One region of the Rhizobium sp. RAF56 genome, then DNA from elsewhere that is predicted to be linked to it. Evidence: riboswitches for the same ligand, from Rfam matches in the RefSeq annotation. Region 1 holds a riboswitch; each other region holds the start of a gene.
The links. A riboswitch is a leader RNA that binds a small molecule or an ion and turns the genes downstream of it on or off. The one in region 1 is predicted to bind S-adenosylmethionine.
Positions count from the first base shown of each region.

Region 2: it holds a riboswitch for S-adenosylmethionine, as region 1 does, so the genes downstream of both, AB4048_RS16460 (O-succinylhomoserine sulfhydrylase) here and metA (homoserine O-acetyltransferase MetA) in region 1, are expected to answer to the same signal.
Region 3: it holds a riboswitch for S-adenosylmethionine, as region 1 does, so the genes downstream of both, AB4048_RS12555 (hypothetical protein) here and metA (homoserine O-acetyltransferase MetA) in region 1, are expected to answer to the same signal.

Region 1 is NZ_JBFRDU010000009.1:178,139-184,639, reverse strand. It holds gene AB4048_RS10310 (SIS domain-containing protein) at 1-568, opposite strand, end outside; gene AB4048_RS10305 (GntR family transcriptional regulator) at 565-1,338, opposite strand; gene AB4048_RS10300 (aldose epimerase family protein) at 1,662-2,687, opposite strand; gene AB4048_RS10295 (vWA domain-containing protein) at 2,808-3,992, opposite strand; gene metA (homoserine O-acetyltransferase MetA) at 3,997-4,923, opposite strand; SAM riboswitch at 4,969-5,046, opposite strand; gene AB4048_RS10285 (AAA family ATPase) at 5,092-5,928, opposite strand; gene AB4048_RS10280 (ABC transporter ATP-binding protein/permease) at 6,086-6,501, shown strand, end outside.
Region 2 is NZ_JBFRDU010000018.1:9,225-15,725, forward strand. It holds gene AB4048_RS16460 (O-succinylhomoserine sulfhydrylase) at 94-1,278, opposite strand; SAM riboswitch at 1,323-1,401, opposite strand; gene AB4048_RS16465 (2'-deoxycytidine 5'-triphosphate deaminase) at 1,475-2,569, shown strand; gene AB4048_RS16470 (alpha/beta fold hydrolase) at 2,751-3,515, shown strand; tRNA gene AB4048_RS16475 (tRNA-Gly) at 3,627-3,700, shown strand; gene AB4048_RS16480 (Fic family protein) at 4,470-5,084, shown strand; gene AB4048_RS16485 (methyl-accepting chemotaxis protein) at 5,346-6,501, opposite strand, start outside.
Region 3 is NZ_JBFRDU010000012.1:122,785-129,285, reverse strand. It holds gene AB4048_RS12570 (UvrD-helicase domain-containing protein) at 1-1,368, shown strand, start outside; gene AB4048_RS12565 (hypothetical protein) at 1,530-1,838, shown strand; gene AB4048_RS12560 (hypothetical protein) at 1,828-1,962, opposite strand; gene AB4048_RS12555 (hypothetical protein) at 2,131-2,703, opposite strand; SAM-I-IV-variant riboswitch at 2,738-2,833, opposite strand; gene AB4048_RS12550 (hypothetical protein) at 3,175-3,471, shown strand; gene AB4048_RS12545 (hypothetical protein) at 3,707-4,165, opposite strand; gene AB4048_RS12540 (hypothetical protein) at 4,167-4,598, opposite strand; gene AB4048_RS12535 (hypothetical protein) at 4,598-5,293, opposite strand; gene AB4048_RS12530 (YkgJ family cysteine cluster protein) at 5,452-6,195, opposite strand; gene AB4048_RS12525 (AAA family ATPase) at 6,443-6,501, opposite strand, start outside.

The DNA.
Region 1 (6,501 bases):
TGCCGCTCGTCGCCTCCAATGCGGTCGGGAGACCGGCGAGCGCGGATGCCAGCGCGCGGCTTCCGGATATGGCTGCCGTGACGCCTGAGAGAGCCGCGACCGATGCGATGAAGGATTTCGTCGCAGCGACGCTCTTTTCGGGTCCGGCGTTGAGGCCGATCACGATGTCCGCCTGCTTCGCAAGCGGGCTGTCGGTCACGTTGACGACGGCGATCGTCGTTGCCCCGCCGCGCTTGGCGGCATCCTGCAGGGCGACGATGTCGGGGCTGGCACCCGATTGGGAGACGGTGAAATGCACACCGTTCTTCAGGTGCAGCGAGGAGCCGTAGATCGAGGCGATCGAGGGGCCGATCGATGCGACCGGAACGCCGCAGGAGATTTCGAAGAGGTATTTGAAGAAAGTGGCCGCGTGGTCGGAGGATCCGCGCGCCGCCGTGGTTACCACCGAAGGCGCGGCCGCGGAAAAGAGCTTGGCTATTTCGTCGAAGGCAGGCTTTTCCTTGTCCAGCAGGGTTGCCACCACCTCAGGCGACTGGCCGGCTTCCATCAGCATCAGGGACTGGCTCATAAATCGTCTCCAACTTTCAATTCTGTCACGAAATCATAGGCGTCGCCGCGATAATGCGAACGTGTGTATTCGACGACGCGGTCGTCTTCGAGGCGCGAGACGCGCTCGATCAACAAAGCGGGCGCTCCGGCCTTGACGTTCAGCACGGCGGCCGAGGAGGCATCCAGCGTCACCGCCGTCAGCCGCTGCAGGGCGCGCACGGGCCGAAAGCCGTTTTCCGTCAGCGCATCATAGAGCGATCCCGTGTCGGCCGCATCAACTCCGAGGAATTTCGTCGGAATCAACGCCCGCTCGATCGCAAGCGGCAGGCCGTCGGCAAGCCGCAATCGGTCGAGACGCAGCACCGTCTCATCCGCGCCGAGGCCGAGGAGAAAGGATTCCTCCGGCGCCGGCCGCGCGACGCTGCGCGACAGCACCCTGGCAGACGGCGTCCGGCCGCGCGATCGCATATCGGCCGAGAACGAGGATAGCCGCCACAGGGACTGCTCGATGCGCTCGACGCGTTGCGAAACGAAGGTGCCGCTGCCGTGCCTCGATTCCAGCGCGCCCGCCGACATCAGGTCCCGGTAAGCGGTTCTCACCGTGACCCGTCCGACCTGCAGGGCTTCCGCGAGCTCGCGCTCCGGCGGCAGCGCCGCCCCGGGCTTCAAGAGCCCTTCCTCGATCAATCCGGTCAGCGCCAGCGCCAGCCGCTTGTAGAGCGGCCCGCTCATGGCCTCGCCCCTCAAGCCGCGACTGCCGAGTTCGGCGATCAGATTGGTTTTATCCATGGCTGTGAATTAGAACCTATTTGGAACCAGTTGGCAAGTATGACCACAGAAAAAGCCCCGCTCGTGGTGCCGGCTTAAACTGTTGACAAACTCCACCGGCTTACGGGACTGCGCCGCTATCCGCCGTCACCCCGGACTCGATCCGGGGTCCAGCGCGCGCAAGTCCTTGCGCGCAAAAGACTCTTTCGCGCCGCCGACGCGGCGCGGCTGGATCCCGGCTCAAGGCCGGGAAGACGGAGAGAACGGACGCGCTCGCAAAAAAAAAGACTGCTTTGTCAGCAAGCGACCTGGGCTCATGGAGCCCGGCTTAAAAGAGAATATGCTCAGCTTCGCGTGAATATGTAGTCCGTCTCCTGCCGCAGTACTTCGCCGGGACGCAGTACCGCTCTCGGGAAACCTTCATGGTTGATGGCATCAGGCCATACCTGGGTTTCGAGGCAGAAGCCGGCGAAGGGGCCGTATTTGCGGCCTTCGAGGCCGGGGACGGGAACGTTGAGTTTGAAGGCAGCGTAGAACTGGACGCCGGGCTCGGTGGTGCGCACCTCGAGCGCTACGCCGGAATTGACACTGCGGGCGAGCACCACGCTGCGCTTGGCTGTGCGCTCGCGCGACAGGCAGAAATTGTGGTCGTAGAGCGCCTGTTCGCCGTCATGGAAACGCTTCATCGGCGACATCTCCCGGAAGTCGAAGGCAGTGCCCTCGACGGGGCGCTCTTCGCCGGTCGGTATCTGCTGCTCGTCGGTCGGCAGATAGTGGTCGGCCGCAATCATCAGGTCGTGGCCGAGTGCCGTCTCCTCGCCGTCGAGATTGAAGTAGGCGTGCTGGCAGACGTTGGCGAGCGTCGGCTGATCGCTGATCGTCTCGTAGGTGACCGAGAGCTCGCCATCGCCGTGAACCCAATAGGTCGCCTGGATGGTGCAGTTGCCGGGATAGCCGGCGCGGCCGTCGGGATCGACGATCTTCAGGATGACGCGATCGGTGTCGTGCTCGACGATGGTCCAGTTGCGCTTGGCGACGTTGTCGCTGCCGCCATGCAGATGCGTGACGCCCTTTTCGTTGCGTTCCAGCTGATAGGCCTTGCCGTCGAGCGTGAAGCGTCCGCCGGCGATGCGGTTGGCGCAACGGCCGGGCGTGGCTCCGAAATAGGAGGAATGGTGCAGGTAGTCGTCGAAATTGTCGAAGCCGAGCGTCAACGGCGGCGCGTGCCCCGCAAGCCTGAGATCCTGGATGACCGCGCCCCAGCTAAGCACATGCGCGGTTAGCCCGCCGCCGGCGATCTTGACACGGTGCACCGTTTTGCCGTCCGCGGTCTTGCCGAATACTTCCCGTTCCAAAGTCGCCTTAGCCATCGCCGCTGTCCGTTCGTCGCTGAATACTGGATGGCAGACCCTGCCTCCATTTGTCGCAATCCGCAATCGCCTGAGGAAGAGAAATTCTGCCTGACAACGGGTCGCCCAACGCGGCTGCCCTCAGCGCGAAAGTTCCCGCGTCGCGCGCTCGAGCCCGCCGAGTGTCAGCGGATACATGCGCCCACCCAGGAGATTGCGGACGAGCGATATCGAGTTGGTGCCGCCCCAATAGTCCTCGGGAACCGGATTGAGCCAGACACAGCGGCGGAAATGATCGGTCACGCGATTGAGCCAGATGCCGCCCGCCTCAGGGCTCCAATGCTCGACCGAACCGCCGACATGGGTGATCTCGTAGGGGCTCATCGAGGCATCGCCGACAAATAAGACGCGATAGTCCGAACCGAAGGTGCGCACGAGGTCCGTGGTTGCGGTCACGTCGACGCGCCGGCGGCGATTGTCCTTCCATACGCCTTCGTAGATGCAATTGTGGAAGTAGAAATATTCCATATGCCGGAATTCGGACCGTGCGGCCGAAAAAAGCTCCTCGACGACGCGAATATGACCGTCCATCGAGCCGCCGACATCGAAAAACATCAGGAGTTTTACGGCGTTGCGCCGCTCCGGCCGGGTCTTGACGTCGAGATAGCCATGCTCGGCGGTCGAGCGGATCGTGCCTGAAAGATCCAGTTCGTCGGCGGCTCCCTCGCGCACCCAGCGACGCAGCCGCTTTAGCGCCACCTTGATATTGCGCGTTCCGAGCTCGACATTGTCGTCGAGGTTCTTGAAGTCGCGCCGGTCCCAGACTTTGACCGCGCGGCGGTGGCGGGAGGTCTCCTGGCCGATGCGCACGCCTTCGGGATTGTAGCCATGGGCGCCGAACGGCGATGTTCCAGCCGTGCCGATCCATTTCGATCCGCCTTGGTGGCGGCCCTTCTGCTCGGCGAGACGCTGCCGCAAGGCCTCCATCAGCTTGTCGAAGCCGCCGAGCGCCTCAATGAGCCTCTTCTCCTCGTCCGTCAGATGCTTCTCGGCGAGTTTGCGCAGCCAGTCTTCCGGGATCGGCACCGCTTCCGTCCCGGCGCCGCCGCCGATCGCCTCGACACCCCTAAAATAGGCGGCGAAGACCTGGTCGAAGCGATCGATGAAGCGCTCGTCCTTGACGAGCGTCGCGCGCGCCAGATAGTAGAACGCCTCGACATCGTCGTCGGCGATCCCTTTCTCCATTCCTTCCAGAAGCGACAGGAATTCCCGCAGCGTTACCGGGATCTTCGCTTCCTTCAGCTTTAGGAAGAAGGGGATGTACATGACGTCAGTCCCTGTCGGTGCCGATCTCTTCCAGGTCGTAGGGCGTGGTCTGGTAAATCTCGTTGATCCAGTTGCCGAAGAACAGATGCGCGTGGCTGCGCCAGCGATTTTGCGGCGGCAACTCCACGTCGTTGTGCGGGAAATAGTTGTGCGGCATCTTGATCGGCGTCCCCGCGTTCACGTCGCGGAAATACTCGTCGGCAAGCGACGTCGAGTCGTATTCGACGTGGTTGAACATGTAGAGCCGGTTGCAGGCCTGCTCCCGCACCAGGCAGGGGCCCATTTCGGTGGATTCCATCAGGATTTCGAGGCTCGGCTGCTTTTCGATGTCGGTACGGCGCACTTCCGTCCAGCGCGACACCGGAATGGCGAAATCGTCCGAAAAGCCGTTGAGGTAGACCGACGCCGGCTTGAGGTTCCTGTGCGTATAGACGCCAAAGGCTTTCTCCTTCAGCGTATGTTTCGGCACCCCATGGAAATGGTAGATTGCCGCCATCGCGCCCCAGCAGACGTTGAGCGTCGAGTGCACATTGGTCGCGGTCCAGTCGAAGATCTGCCGCATCTCGTCCCAGTAGCTCACCTCCTCGTAGTCGAGGAGCTCGATGGGGGCGCCGGTGATAATGAAGCCGTCGAACTTGCGGTGCCTGATTTCATCCCATGTCTGGTAGAAGGAGAGCAGATGATCCTCGGAAGTATTCTTGGCCTTGTGGCCGCCGATGCGCACCAGCGACAGTTCGACCTGTAGCGGCGAGGCGCCGACAAGGCGCGCCATCTGCACTTCGGTCTTGATCTTGTTCGGCATGAGATTGAGCAGGCCGATCTGCAGGGGCCGGATATCCTGACGGATCGCGACCGTTTCCGTCATCACCCGCACGCCCTCGTTGAGAAGGGTTTCGAAGGCGGGCAGCGTATCGGGAATCCTGATGGGCATGGCTATACTCGACAAATGCAAAAAACCGGCCGCGAAAAAATCGCTACCGGTCCGCACGCGGCCCTTTAGCGAGTTGTTTAACGTGGCTGCAAGCCGGCCGGCCAAATCACCACGGGCCTTAAATAGCGCCGGATTGGCGCAAAATCAACCGGGCGCGGGGAGCGGCTGTTACTGCCTGCGCGCCATGAAGGCGAGCCGCTCGAAGAGGTGCACATCCTGCTCGTTCTTGAGCAATGCGCCGTGCAGCTTCGGCAGCGCGTTTTTCGCGTCGGCGCCGAGCGTCAAAGGGTCGACATCGTCGGCGACCAGCAGCCGGATCCAGTCGAGCGCCTCCGAGGTCGACGGCTTCTTCTTCAGGCCCGGCACGTCGCGGATCTCGAAGAAGCGGGTCAGGGCGGCGCTGACCAGGGAACGCTTGATGCCGGGATAATGCACTTCCACGATCTGCGACAGCGTTTCGGCATCGGGAAAGCGGATGTAGTGAAAGAAGCAGCGGCGCAGGAATGCGTCCGGCAGTTCCTTCTCGTTGTTGGACGTGATGATGACGATGGGGCGATGGAGCGCGCGGATGGTTTCGTCCGTCTCGTAGACATGAAACTCCATCCGATCGAGTTCCTGCAGCAAATCATTCGGGAATTCGATATCCGCCTTATCAATCTCGTCTATCAGCAGTACGCATTTTTGGGGTGTCGTGAAGGCCTGCCAGAGCTTTCCTTTTCGGATATATTGGGACACGTCGTTGATTCGAGCGTCGCCGAGTTGGCTGTCGCGCAAGCGCGAGACTGCATCATACTCGTAGAGGCCCTGCTGGGCCTTGGTGGTCGATTTGACGGCCCATTCGATGAGGTCGAGGCCGAGGGCGGCGGCGACTTGGCGCGCGAGTTCCGTCTTGCCGGTTCCCGGTTCTCCCTTGACGAGGAGCGGACGCTCCAGCCGGATCGCGGCGTTGACGGCGACCATGAGATCCTTGTCGGCGATGTATTGAGACGTGCCTTTAAACTGCATTGGAAGGTTTTCCTAACGTTTGGGGCGCAAGCTAGCGATCTGAGGAGTACGGTTCAAGGGCTAAGAACCGCAGGCGCGGATGCGCTTCTGGGGGGCATGGATGGACATGCGGGTTGGCCATGAGTATGTGAGTGGGAGAGCGTTGCAGGAAAGCGTGATGGCCGTTGATACCAAAGGCAAGCCCGGCATTCTTAAAAGTGATCGCGTTGGTTACGATCTGAGTGTCTTATCTCGCCTGAAAATGATGTTCTCGGCCTTCTGGAATTCTCCCGTTCGCCTCAAGCTGATCGCACTGGTGGTCGCACTGCTGGCCGTCATTCTGTTGACGGCCTACGTCCAGGTGATGCTGAACGAATGGAACGCGCCGTTCTACGATTCACTGGCGCGACGCGACGGCTCCGAGTTCCTTCATCAGCTCGGCGTCTTCGGCATCATTGCCGGCTCGCTACTGGTCCTCAATGTGATCCAGGCCTGGTTCAACCAGATGGCAGCGCTCTACATGCGCGAAGGTCTGGTGCGCGATCTCGTCAATCAATGGCTGCAGGCCAAGCGCGCGCTCAGGCTCGCCGCCTC
Region 2 (6,501 bases), on a different contig from region 1:
CGACTGTTAACGCTAAAATTCAGGGTTAACCTGACTATTAGCGCGTCTTTTTTGGCGATCGGCGGCCGCTTTCGCGAGCCGCCGGGTGTTCGGTCAGGCCGACACCTTGTCAAGCGCGCGGGCGAAGTCCTCGACGAGATCGGTGGTGTCCTCGATGCCCGCGGAGAAGCGGACGGTGCCCGGCGAGATGCCAAGTTCGGCGCGAGCGTCTTCCGTCAGGTTCTTGTGCGTGGTGGTTCCCGGATGCGTGATCAGGCTGCGGGAGTCGCCGAGATTGTTGGATATGCGCGTAATCTCGAGCCCATTCTGCAGCGCAAAAGCCGCGTCCTTGCCACCCTTCAGTTCGACTGCAACCAGCGTCGATCCGCCGGTCATCTGCTTGGCGATGATGTCGGCCTGCGGATGGTCCTTGCGACCGGGATAGATGACCTTTGCGACCTTGGGATGCGCGGCGAGGAAATCGGCGACGGCAGCCGCATTCTCCGTCTGCTGGCGCACGCGCAGCGGCAGCGTCTCGATGCCCTTCAGAAGCGTCCAGGCATTGAAGGGCGACATGGCAGGACCGGTATGGCGGTAATATTCCTGGAACTCTTCCTCGATCCACTTCTTGTCGGACAGAACGATGCCCCCGAGGCAGCGGCCCTGGCCGTCGATATGCTTGGTCGCGGAATAGACGACGATATGCGCGCCAAGTTCGAGCGGCTTCTGGAAGAGAGGGGTTGCAAAGACGTTGTCGACGATCAGCTTGGCACCGACCTGATTGGCGAGTTTCGCAACGCCCGCGACATCGACGACTTCGAGTGTCGGATTGGTCGGGCTTTCCAGGAACATGACCTTGGTGTTCGGCCTGATCGCCTTTTCCCAGTTTTCCAGCGAGCGGCCATCGACCAGCGTGCACTCGACGCCGTATTTCGGCGCCAGCGTCTCGACGACATAGCGGCAGGAGCCAAAGACGGCGCGGGCCGCGACGATATGGTCGCCGGCCTTCACCTGGCAGAGCACCGCTGCGGCGACGGCTGCCATGCCGGAAGCGGTGGCGCGACCCTCCTCAGCGCCTTCGAGCAGGCACATGCGCTTTTCGAACATGGCGTTGGTGGGGCTGCCGTAGCGGGCATAGATGAAGCCCTCGGTCTCGCCCTTGAAACGGGCCTCGGCGGCTTCCGAGTTCTCGTAGACGAAGCCCTGTGTGAGATAGATCGCTTCGGACATCTCGCCATATTGCGAACGGAGCGTGCCACCGTGAACGAGTTGGGTTGCGGGGCGCCAAGTCTTGCTCATGCCATCACCACTTTCAAAACAAAAAAACCGGTCGCGAAAGCAGACCGGTTCCAACCCCGGTCTTTTTAGCCACTTGTTTAACGTGGCTGCAAGCCGACCGGCCAAATCACCACGGGATAAGACTGCAATACCGCCGTTGACGGCTTGCGTCAATTCCTCGATTTTGGTTTTGTCGGCGGCAAAATATGGATGGGACATGATGGCTCGCGAAACAGGAATCTTGGCGGATCGCGCCATTTCGGCGCTTTTCGACACGGGGCGCCTCAGAAGCGAAAAAGCGCTCGACCGCGACCAGATCCAGCCGGCGAGCCTCGACCTGAGGCTTGGCGCCAAGGCATTTCGCGTCCGGGCAAGCTTCATGCCCGGCCCCTCGCATCGTGTCGCGGACAAGCTCGACCGGCTGAGCCTGCATGTCATCGATCTCACGGAAAGCGCCGTCCTGGAAACGGGCTGCGTCTACATCGTGCCCCTGATGGAAGCGCTCGACCTGCCGGCCGACATGTCGGCCTCGGCCAATCCGAAGAGTTCGACCGGCCGCCTCGACATCTTCACGCGCGTCATTACCGACTATGCGCAGGAATTCGACAAGATCCCGGTCGGTTATTCCGGACCGCTCTATCTGGAGATCAGCCCGCGCACCTTCCCGATCGTCGTGCGGCGCGGTTCGCGGCTGTCGCAGATCCGCTTCCGCGTCGGCCAGGCGCTGCTCGGCGAGCCCGAGCTTCTGGCGCTGCACGAGCGCGAGACGCTGGTCGCCGCCAAGCGGCCGAATGTCAGCGGCGGCGGGATTGCGCTTTCGATCGACCTTACCGGCGACAAGGCCGGCCTGATCGGCTATCGCGGCAAGCACCACACCGCCGTCGTCGATGTCGACAAAAAAGACCAGCACGACATCTTCGATTTCTGGGAGCCGCTCTATAGCCGCGGCCGCACGGAACTCATTCTGGATCCGGACGAATTCTATATCCTCGTCTCGCGCGAGGCCGTGCACGTTCCGCCGCTCTATGCGGCGGAAATGACGCCGTTCGATCCGCTCGTCGGCGAATTCCGCGTGCACTACGCCGGCTTCTTCGATCCGGGCTTCGGCCACGCTCCGGCAGGCGGTCGCGGCAGTCGCGCCGTGCTCGAAGTCCGCAGCCACGAAGTGCCCTTCATCCTAGAAGACGGCCAGATCGTCGGCCGCCTCGTCTACGAGCATATGCAGGAACAGCCCTCCAGCCTCTACGGCTCGGGCCTCGGCTCCAACTATCAGGCCCAGGGTCTGAAACTGTCGAAGCATTTCAGGCTCTGACACCAGGCGCGCTTAGAGCAATTCCAGGAAAAGTGTGACACGGTTTTCCGTCCGGAATTGCGTAAAAACGGTCTAGGACGGCATCAGGCACTCAGTAAAAATCGTCGGGCCGCACCCTTGAGGAGCGGACACGGTCCTACATATCGATTCTGCATCATGATCGACCTTGAGGTTTCCGACGATGATGAACAGACGGACGTTCACGCTCGCCCTTGCGGCCGGCTCAATGCAGCTGATTTCGACCGTCGGCTTCGCCGCATCCTCAGCCCCCGTGAAAGCCCGCAACGTCGTGCTGGTGCACGGGCTGTTTGCGGATGGATCCTGCTGGTCGGAGGTGATCGCGCGGCTGCAGTCCGCAGGGTTCAACGTCACGGCGGTCCAGAACCCGTTGACGACGCTGCCTGAAGCCGCCGCCTCGGTCTCGCGCGTGCTGGCCCGCCAGGACGGGCCGACCGTGTTGGTCGGGCATTCCTTTGCAGGCATGATCGTCTCCGAGGCAGGCGTCCATCCGAACGTTTCGGCGCTGGTCTATGTCGCCGCGCGCGCGCCGGACGCCGGCGAGGATTATACCGCGCTCGCCAAGACCTTCCCCACCCCGCCGGCGACCGCCGGCATCGTTTTCGACGGTGACGAGGGACGGCTCGGCGAGGAGGCGTTCCTGCGCGATTTCGCAGGCGACCTGCCGGAAGAAAGAGCGAAGGTGCTCTACGCCGTACAGGAACCGTTCCACAAAGACCTTCTCGCCGGCAAGACCACGCAAGCCGCCTGGCGCTCGAAGCCCAGTTTTTACGCGGTTTCGACCGAGGATCGGACGATCAATCCCGACCTCGAGCGGTTCATGGCCAAGCGCATGGGGGCGAAGACCATCGAAGTGAAGGCCAGCCATCTTTCGCTGATCTCCCAGCCGGACGTGATCACCAACCTCATCATCGAGGCCGCCGGCTGAAGCGCCCGCGGGCCGGCCTGACGCGCACAAAGACCAGACCGCGGCAACGCCGGAGCCACCGCGTTTTCCGCCTTGACACCGGCAAGGAACTGTTGGAAATCTCCAAACGTCGCGGGTGTAGCTCAATGGTAGAGCAGCAGCTTCCCAAGCTGAATACGAGGGTTCGATTCCCTTCACCCGCTCCAATGATTTCAATTTGTTAGATAGGTAGGCGTTTCACTCGTTACACTGACGGTTCACGGCGATTTACAACACGTGCTCCGGCAATCTTGCGGCTGATCTTCTGCGTCATTTTCGTTGTCGTGTGGGTGGCAGGCTTGCTTGCCATTTAGATGGAGCCAGTTGCATCCACCGTCTCAGAAACGGCGCCGGCGCGGCTATCATTCGCCCCCTTCCGCTTGCAGCGCTTAAAAACGGTCACGCGCATCGCCTATATGTGATTGGACAGCTAAACCGCGACCGAGTACAAAGCGTGTACATATGTGTCAAAAAAATGAAAGCGACGATAGCTGGCATGAGCTTGGACGTTCTATAGACCACAAAAACTGCTAGGCGAGATAGACCGAAGCAGCTACTGTCAGAGCATCGAACACCTAAGTGGGCCGGAACCAGCAACTCTGATGAATGTTAGTCATGACGACTGTCGCTTCCGTTACGCTGGCGCAGGGTTGTTAACTGTTTCGTGCAACAAATTGCAATGCCAAGGGGAGAATGAGTATGGCCGCTCGTAAATCCGTCATCACGCCAGCACCAGCACGTCCTGATTTGGATCGTCTGCTTGAACGCGCGCGCACCCACAAAGTATCGGAAGCGCAGCTTATCGAGCAGCGAGCCAGTTTTGCATATGGAAACGCGCCAGAGGGTTCCAAGATAACAAAGGACTCGGCCCGGCAAGCTTCGCAGAGTGTAAGGCTGCTTAGCGCGTAACAACTTCATTTATGGGAGAGCCTGCCTTTGGCAGGCTTTTTTTATGCCATGTTGGTTACAGAAAAACAGTATCCAGAACTCTATAATGCGCTCTTGGAAAAGAACCTAATCCGCCAGTACGACTTGTTGACGAACTTCATTGAAATTGGCATTGAGCAGGGCCCGACGTCGATCGACAAGTATATGTTATGGGCGTTGAATCACGCCGCGGTCGCAGGTATCTCCCAGTTCGGCGGGCGCTTCCGCGAAGAGCCTATCTACGTAGGAAACCATATACCCCCGCATTTTGATACGGTTCCCGACTTAATGGATCGGTTCATTTCCTTTATTCACGAGAACTGGGATAATCTGAGTCCCACTCAACTCGCTGGCTACGGTTTATGGCGCCTCAACTGGATACATCCATTCGTTGAGGGGAATGGGAGAACCGCCAGAGCAGTTTGCTATTACCTTCTCTGCGTGCGTTCCGGAACTTTGCTGCCGGGGAACAAGATCGTTCCAGAGCGAATTAGGGACGAGCGAATGCCCTACTATGATGCTCTCCGGGAGACGGATAAACATTGGGCAAATGGCAATCTCGAATTGCAGTTTATGGAAGAGTACCTTGCGAAACTGCTTTACGCTCAGCTAAGCGAAGACTGAGGTAGTCACGCGTTGTAAGGGACGGTCGGGGCCACTACGCGACGGAGATGTTGCGTCGCATAGTAGGTGATTCCGACTCGACTTCGAACGCATGCCCCCAAAATTCGTAACTCGCCAATGATTTCAATGGCATACTGAGCCGCCTATTGCCGATGTAGCTGCGTAGCGCGCAGCTGCTCCGTGCCCGGTCGAGTGCCGCGAAAAAAGGGGGAACGCTGCGCGTCCCACCCTTCGCTTTCTTAGCTGGTCAGACGCTTCCGGTCAGAACTCAGTCCAGTCCGCATCCTTGGATGAGGAGGTAGCAGCCGTACTGCCGCCAAACGCGTTCATCAGTTTTTGGCCGAGCGCACGGGCAGGGGATGAGCGGGCGCGTGTCTTGCCTGCTTCGGCAGCCTTCACCGGGGTGTAGGCCTGCCGCGTGGCGGCGGCAAGCGGCGCGGCGAAGGGAGCCCGGGTTTGTGGCGCCGCGGAGGTGGGGAAGCCTCCGCCGCTTACCTTGAATTGGCCAAGCAGCGCGGTCAGTGCCGCGGCCTCGCCAGCCAGTCCGTGGCTGGCGGCCGTGCTTTCCTCGACCATGGCGGCGTTCTGCTGCGTACCCTGGTCCATCGTGTTGACCGCGGTATTGATCTCCTGCAGCCCAAGGGACTGCTCGCGCGCTGCCTCGGCGATCGCGTGGACGTGGCGGTTGATTTCCTGCACTTCGCCGACGATGGCGTCGAGCGCCCTGCCGGTCTCGCCCACCAGGTTGACGCCGCTGCGGACATGGGCGCTCGAGGCTGAAATCAGTGACTTGATCTCGCGTGCCGCGCTCGCCGAACGCTGGGCAAGCTCGCGTACCTCCTGTGCCACGACGGCGAAACCCTTGCCGGCCTCGCCGGCGCGTGCGGCTTCGACGCCGGCGTTCAAGGCAAGCAGGTTTGTCTGGAAGGCGATGTCGTCGATAACGCCGATGATGTTGCTGATCTCGGTCGCCGACTTCTCTATCTGATGCATCGCGTCGACGGCGTTGCGCACGACGACGCCGGACCGTTCCGCGCCTTGGCGGGTGCGGGCCACGAGTTCGCGCGCTTCCTCGGCGCGCTTGGCCGCATCCTTGACGGTCGTGGTGATTTCTTCCAGCGCCGCTGCCGTTTCCTCGACGGAGGCGGCCTGCTGTTCGGTCCGCTTCGAAAGATCGTCGGCGGAGGAGCGGATCTCGTTGGCGCCCGAACTGATCGCGCGCGCGTTCGAGCCGACCGCCACCATGGCTTCGTTCAGCTTGGCGAGCGAGTGATTGAAGTCCCGCCGAAGCGCGTCGAGTTCGCCTGCGAACGCAACGTCGATCGACGTGACGAGATCGCCGTCGGCAAGCCGGCGCAGGCCATTGCCGAGCGCCTGAACCACGCGTTGCAGCTCATCGGCTTGCGCCGTTTGGCGT
Region 3 (6,501 bases), on a different contig from region 1:
TTCAAGAGCGGAGGCTACAGCGTCCCTGACTGCGAGACGAAGTCAGAACGACTTAACTTGGGTAGTCGCGCCAAAGCGTTCCTCGACGTCTTCGTGCCAGTTTTCACGGAATATCAGAAGCGGCTTGCTGGGAGGATCGATTTCGAAGATATGATCCTGCGAGCCGCTCACTATGCTGAAACTGGACGGTATGTCAGCCCGTTCCGCCACATCCTCGTCGACGAATTCCAAGATATCTCACAGAGCCGTGCCAGGTTGGTGAAGGCACTGAAAATCCAGCACCCGGACGTCCGCGTCTTTGCTGTTGGCGACGACTGGCAATCGATCTTCCGCTTTGCGGGATCTGACATCCACCTAATGCGTCACTTCGGCGATGAATTTGGTGGCAGCTTCAACGGAGAGACCGGCGTCCATCGGACTGTAGATCTTGGTCGCACCTTCCGATCGATAGACCAGATCGCATACGCGGCCAGAACATTCGTGCTGAAAAACCCGGCCCAGATCTCCAAGCAGATCGTTCCGGCAGGGAATGCAACCGAACCGGCCATCGGGATCGTGATGACGCCGAGGGGCGAGGAGGAAAAAAAGCTCGGCGAAGTTCTGGCAGGAATGTCCGCCAGGATTGAGCCCACGAACACGGCAAGCGTATTGCTGCTGGGACGGTATCGCTTTCTCGCGCCGGACATCATTGATCTGAAACGGCGTTTCCCCCGGCTGCACATTAGCTTCAAGACAATCCATGCATCAAAGGGCCTCGAAGCCGATCATGTGATACTTCTGAGCGCGGACAGCGGCCGAATGGGCTTCCCCTCCGAGATCGTCGACGATCCCTTGCTTGCGTTGGTATCGCCGGAGGAGGAGTTGTTCGAAAACGCCGAAGAGCGGCGGGTCATGTATGTTGCAATGACCCGGGCCCGCCACACCATGACGATCCTCGCCTCGAACTCGAGACCATCGTCCTTTGTGACCGAACTCAACAAGGACCCCGAATATGGCATTTTACGGGGAGCTGGCGCCGGACAGACGGCGCACGAGTGTGGAGAGTGTGGCGGAAGGTTACTGGACGTGCGGGGCCAGGATGGTCGAACCTGGTATCGCTGCGAGCACGTGCAACATTGCGGAAATTTGCTACCCGCTTGCTCGTCCTGTGGTGTTGGACTTCCAAGATATCGAGACGGATCAACGGAGGTCGAGTGTAATTGCGCAGCGACCTATCCATCATGCCAAGCGTGCAAGGATGGATGGCTGATCGAACGATCCGGGCGTTACGGTGCCTTCCTGAGCTGCGTGCGATATCCTGTCTGCACCGGAAAGGCTAAGATTTTGACCAACATGGCGGGTGTCGGGGCTACAAAGTCAAAGCTTTAGGCCACGCCCCCGAGCGGCCTCGGCCGATGATACGGCGTGGCCGTTATGTCCTTTGAAAAGGATAGCCGCTGGTTTAAATTGGGGGCATGACACACACGCTCCTTTCCCCCGAAGAAGAAGAAGACTTCAACGATTTCCTCTCGAGCCAATTCGATGAGGTCATGCAGAAAAGCGGTCGCTGGTTCGACGCCAAAGGCCGGTACAGTGAGACCGACCGCGAATGGGGTATTCAGGAGTGCCGCAGGCAGTTCATTGCCGAACGCACCGAACGCGAAAACATGAACCTCGCCGACCTCCTGTTCTGGGAGGGCGGCGAGATCATGGAAGGGCTCGGCATGAAACAAGACGCCAATTTCCAGTGGTCGCCCGCAGACTTCGACTGGGTCTGGGAGCGGGCCATCGAGCACGGCGTCGCGTGGCTGTATACTGACGAGGCGAAGAAATCATATGCCTCCTTTGCTACATCTTGAGACGCTGTGGTTGCCCCCGCTGCTGGCTCGTGAACTCCTTGGCCTGCGGGACTGATAGCAGCCCGGCGGCGACCGCGCCCATGATACCGCGTTTCTTGCCCTCCTCGGTGCTAAGATAATTCATGACGCCCTCAGGCTACTTCTGGTGCGTCTCCTGCGCCAGGAGGGCGCGCTCCAGCGCAAAGATCTCGTTCTGCGTCGTGACGCTGGGCTTTCCGGCTTTCGAGCAAGGAGTTCTCCACAGCCATCTGGGGTTGCTCGATCCACTGTGAGTTCGTCTTTTGGATGCGCATCAGGCTCCCTTTGCAATGCTGATGGGAAGCTTCAAATCGATCAGCCGGGCCTGCAACAGGGACAGGGTGAGGTGGTTGCGTGCGTCGACCCAGCGGCTGTCTTGATTGCTAAGATCACCCTCGCGGAACACCAGGTGCGACTGTTCGGTTGAACGCTTGAGAGTAGGACCGAGATCGAGCTTCCTCAAAAGATGATAGGCTTTGGCAGTCGGGCCAGTCTTAAGGTCGAACCGGGTCTCCCACCACAATCCATCAACCTGCTCATCGTAGTCCGCCGGTTCAATGTTGTGCTCCGTCCATATGCGGTCCGCGTCCGGCTCCGTCCCGTGCGGTACGCCTTCGCTGACAAAGAATTCGCGCCACGTTGGTGGTGGTGGGCAGACATCCCACTCGCCGATCGTCAGCATCAAGCCCTGTTCATCATTGTCATACCAGAACAAGGTTTGGGCAATTTGCGGGGGCGTGACCAGCAGCGGCTGGTCGTTCCGAAGCACAAATGACTGCGCATCGTTGACGAACGCCGCCGTGAGCAGACCACCCGTTCCAACCAGAAAACCACGTCGTGAAAGCATAAAAACCTCCAGAGTTGCACACGCATCTGGAGGGCTGACGACCAATTGTTGCCCGTTGGGCCACATCGTCGTACCACCGTTGCCGGTCAAGGCTGGTTGGCGGGGCCGAAGCCCTCTCTGGATGCAAAAAGACAGTGGGGTGTGGACAACGGCAATGTCAATGGCGGCCCCGAGTAGCCCGATAGTCATGGCGGCGATGCGCAAGATTTTGGCATCGAAACACAAGTGATCGGACTTTAGTCAGAAGGAATATCCATCGGAGATGACGTTGACTTGCGCGACCGGCGTGGCGTCCTTGGCTTCTTCGGTAAGGCGTCCGAGGAGAACCATTTGGCTGGGTTGAGAGGTTCCCACCAAAATTGGCAGCTGATAGCAAGAGATTGGCGTCGCTAATCAAGCAGCGCCTCAGCTTTCATCCCATGTGTTAGGCGGCAGGGAATTGTCCGTGCCGAATAGGGGTGTGAAGACAACATGAAGAAGATGATTTTGGCAACGGGTCTCTCGCTGCTCGCAACGGCAGCGTTCGCTGATACGACGTTCGACCACAACACCAACGCGAAGTCGAACGGCTCGACTATTGGTCAGCTGTCGTCGCAGTGGAAACACAACGGCGACGTTGTTGCCGGTAAGCAGGTAGCCGTAATGTGCTTTAAGACCGGCGAGCGAACGAGTGGCATGAACAAAATCTGCTACTACGATTGCTTGGGTTCTGCCGCAGCAATCACTATCGGCGCGGTGGAGCTTTGCCCGCTGTCTATCAACGACTAATTCGGTTGAGAGCCTCTCGGCGGAGGCAAGTCATTAATCGGACCTCTGCCAGAGCGTCTTTGTTGGCCTTCGTATGGCTTTCAGAACGCAATTTGCTCAGGTCCTAGTGCCTGCCTTGGCCTACTGTAGGCATGGGTATTCACCAGGGTTGACGACGCCCTCGATCACCGTCAGTCGGATTTGGTGAGCGTGATGTTGCTGCCAGACTAGACTGCGGAGGCTTTCCTTGGCGGCATCAGAGATCGAGCCGCTTTGGCCTTGGCACGATCCTGCCTGTTCGGTTCCCGAGGCATGCCTTGATCCTTTCAGGCCAAGCCCTCTGGCAATGTCCATCGTCATTCTCCCGCCTCTGCGGCATGCCGCTTGCCTGCCACGCCACCGCCATATACGCCGCCGCCGCCTCGGCGGCGCTATCGAAGCGGCCCAGAAAATGCCGCTTGCCGTCGATCATGATGCGCGCCACCCAATAGCCGGGCTGGCGGTTGACGCGCTTTGAACCGGCCCGGGCTTGCGGGATGCCCAAGCGCAGGCGGGCGTCCTCGCTGGCTTGGATCGCGTCCGCCTTGTCGGGGTAGTGCCCGAGCCAGAACCGTTGCTTGCGATGGCGGAACGTCGAGCGCCATTTCGACGGGACCCATGTGACGCCCTTCGGTCGGGTGGTGTTGTTGCGTGCCACTGCTGGTGCTGCTGCCATATCAAGCCCTCCTGACGGTGCGCTTCGGCGTCGGAAGCTTCGGCACGGAAATGGTGGCGGGCTTGCGGATAGCGGACGGGCCGGCGGGTTCGGGCTGGCCAGCGGCGGCGGCATCGGGGTCGAAGTCGGGCTCGTCCCAGCCGCCGACGCGCAGCCGCTCGGCATCGGTAAGGGCTGCATGCACTGGCGCTGCCTCCAACCCCAACTGCTGACGGCAGGCAATGCACAAATGCTGATGGACGACGACCGTCTGCACCACCCCGATTGGCGTGACGTCCTTGGCCTCGTCGGCGAGGCGTCCGAGCAGCAGGTCGACGACCCGGGAGCTGGCCTGAACGGCGGCACCTGCATTGTTCTGGTAGAGCGCGCTCTGGCGGTCGAACATCAGCATCTGTACGAGGTCAGCCCTTAGCTCGCTGCTGTCCTTGGCCATCAGGGTTCACCCCCGGCCTGTCGTGCGGCGTGCTCGGCCTTGGCGCTCTCGACGGCCTCCCGAACCATCCGCAGCTCGGCGGCCTCACGCTCGGCCTTCTTCTTTGCCGCCGTTTCGCGCATGCGCCGTGCGGCCTCGGCCTGTTCGGGCGTTCCGCGCAGTACGCGCCCACGGGCATCTCGCTTAACTGGCTCGGCGTCCGGGACAGGCTGATCCGGCACGATGTCGACCGTCTCGCCAGCGTCGATGACGGCGCTGACATATTTCCGCAAATCGGGAGCAAAAACTTTCAGGTGCGGGTTGAGGCCAATCGATTGGAGAAGCCTGTGAAGGCTATTCACCGCCGTGGAATAGACCACGGGATCGAAGGGCGGGCCTTCTTGGACCTCAACCAATTTGCTTTCTTCGGCTTCGGCCCAGACGATTAAAGCGCAGGCACGGCGCATGATGTGCTCTCTCACGGCGCTGATGTGGGCTGCACCACCAAGGTGCTCGGCGAGGTCGGCGCAAAGGTCGCGATAACGCCTCGCCGCCCGGGATCGATGATCGACAGCTTCAAGAAACTGAGCGGCACCGGTAGCGACGCCAACCCTGTTGGACAGCCGTGCGTGCCCGTTCGTCGCCTTCTTCTTGGCCGTGCGCTCTTTCGTCTGCTTCTTGGCCGCGTGGCCGTTCGGCTTGGCTGTAGCTTCCATGAATTAGTCTCGACCTCTACCCAAAATTCAATGCCTTCAGGATGAAAATGTGAGCCCAACTGTGGGTAGACGTCAATCGCGATTTTATAGCGTTTATTTACAATCACTTAGATCGTAGGGTACCGGAGGATATATCCGATAGCGCCATCTGAAAGCCTTTATGACCGTCGCTCGGCGACGCGGCGCGGGCCGACAGGTGATTTCAGGCAACGGACCATTGAGCCGGGCGCGGGAGCCCGGCGGGTTTCGCCCAAGGTTTTACATCTTGCTGTCGCTGAAGCGACCAACTCCGCATAAAGCATGCGGACCTCATCCACCGGCATGGCGGCAAAACGCCTGCGAAACTTGGCTGCGACCTTCATGAGCTTCCGCCACTGCTTGGGCCTCCTGTAAACAGCCCAGAACTTGGCCAGTGCTTCCTTGTAGGTTTCCGGCAGGCCATCGACTTGTACAGCCGCGCGAGCCGCCGAGAGCAGGTCCATGTCCTCGCCAGTCGGCGTCCTGAAAGGTGCCCATTCCTGCAATGCCTGCAACATCACCGGGTCGTTCCCGTCAAAAGCGCCGAGCAGTAGCCGGTCACGGCAGTCGTAGACGCGGCAGGCGCGAGGGCGGCGTTCATAGATCGAGCACTTGCCTTCGATCAGGTAGGTACACGATCCGTCCTCACGCTTCGGCAGCACCATGCCGCCGACGACATCGCTATGGACGGCGTCGGGAAACCGCCCGCACTCTTCCGCGTCGAGGTCTGCGAACAGGTACGCCGAGCGGCAGCAGCCCGTGCATCCCCCGCAAGGTACTCGCGCCGGATCGGCCCGCCGTGTCATGCTGCGAATGAAGTTTGAAGCGGTACCGGGATCACGCGCACCGGCTTGATAGGCAGCTATTTTCGTAGTCGTCGTCATGGTTCATTTATCCCCTGTTTGATCGGTTGGTCTCGACGCTGCGATGGCCATCGCGCAGTCGCCGGTTGCATTGCGCGATTGCGCGATTGGTCGCGCAACGCCCACTATGCGCGATTAGCGAGCGCCCCTGCGCGAGTGCTGCGCGATTGCGCAAGCACGTAGTGGACGAATGGGTTAATCGCGCACTCGATTTGCGCGATCGATGCGCGATTAGAATGGGGTAATCGCGCAGTATCAGAAGTTGCAATCACGCTTCGTCCTCCGCGCCGTCGCTCGTGTGGCCGGGCACGCCCGACAAGTCGATCT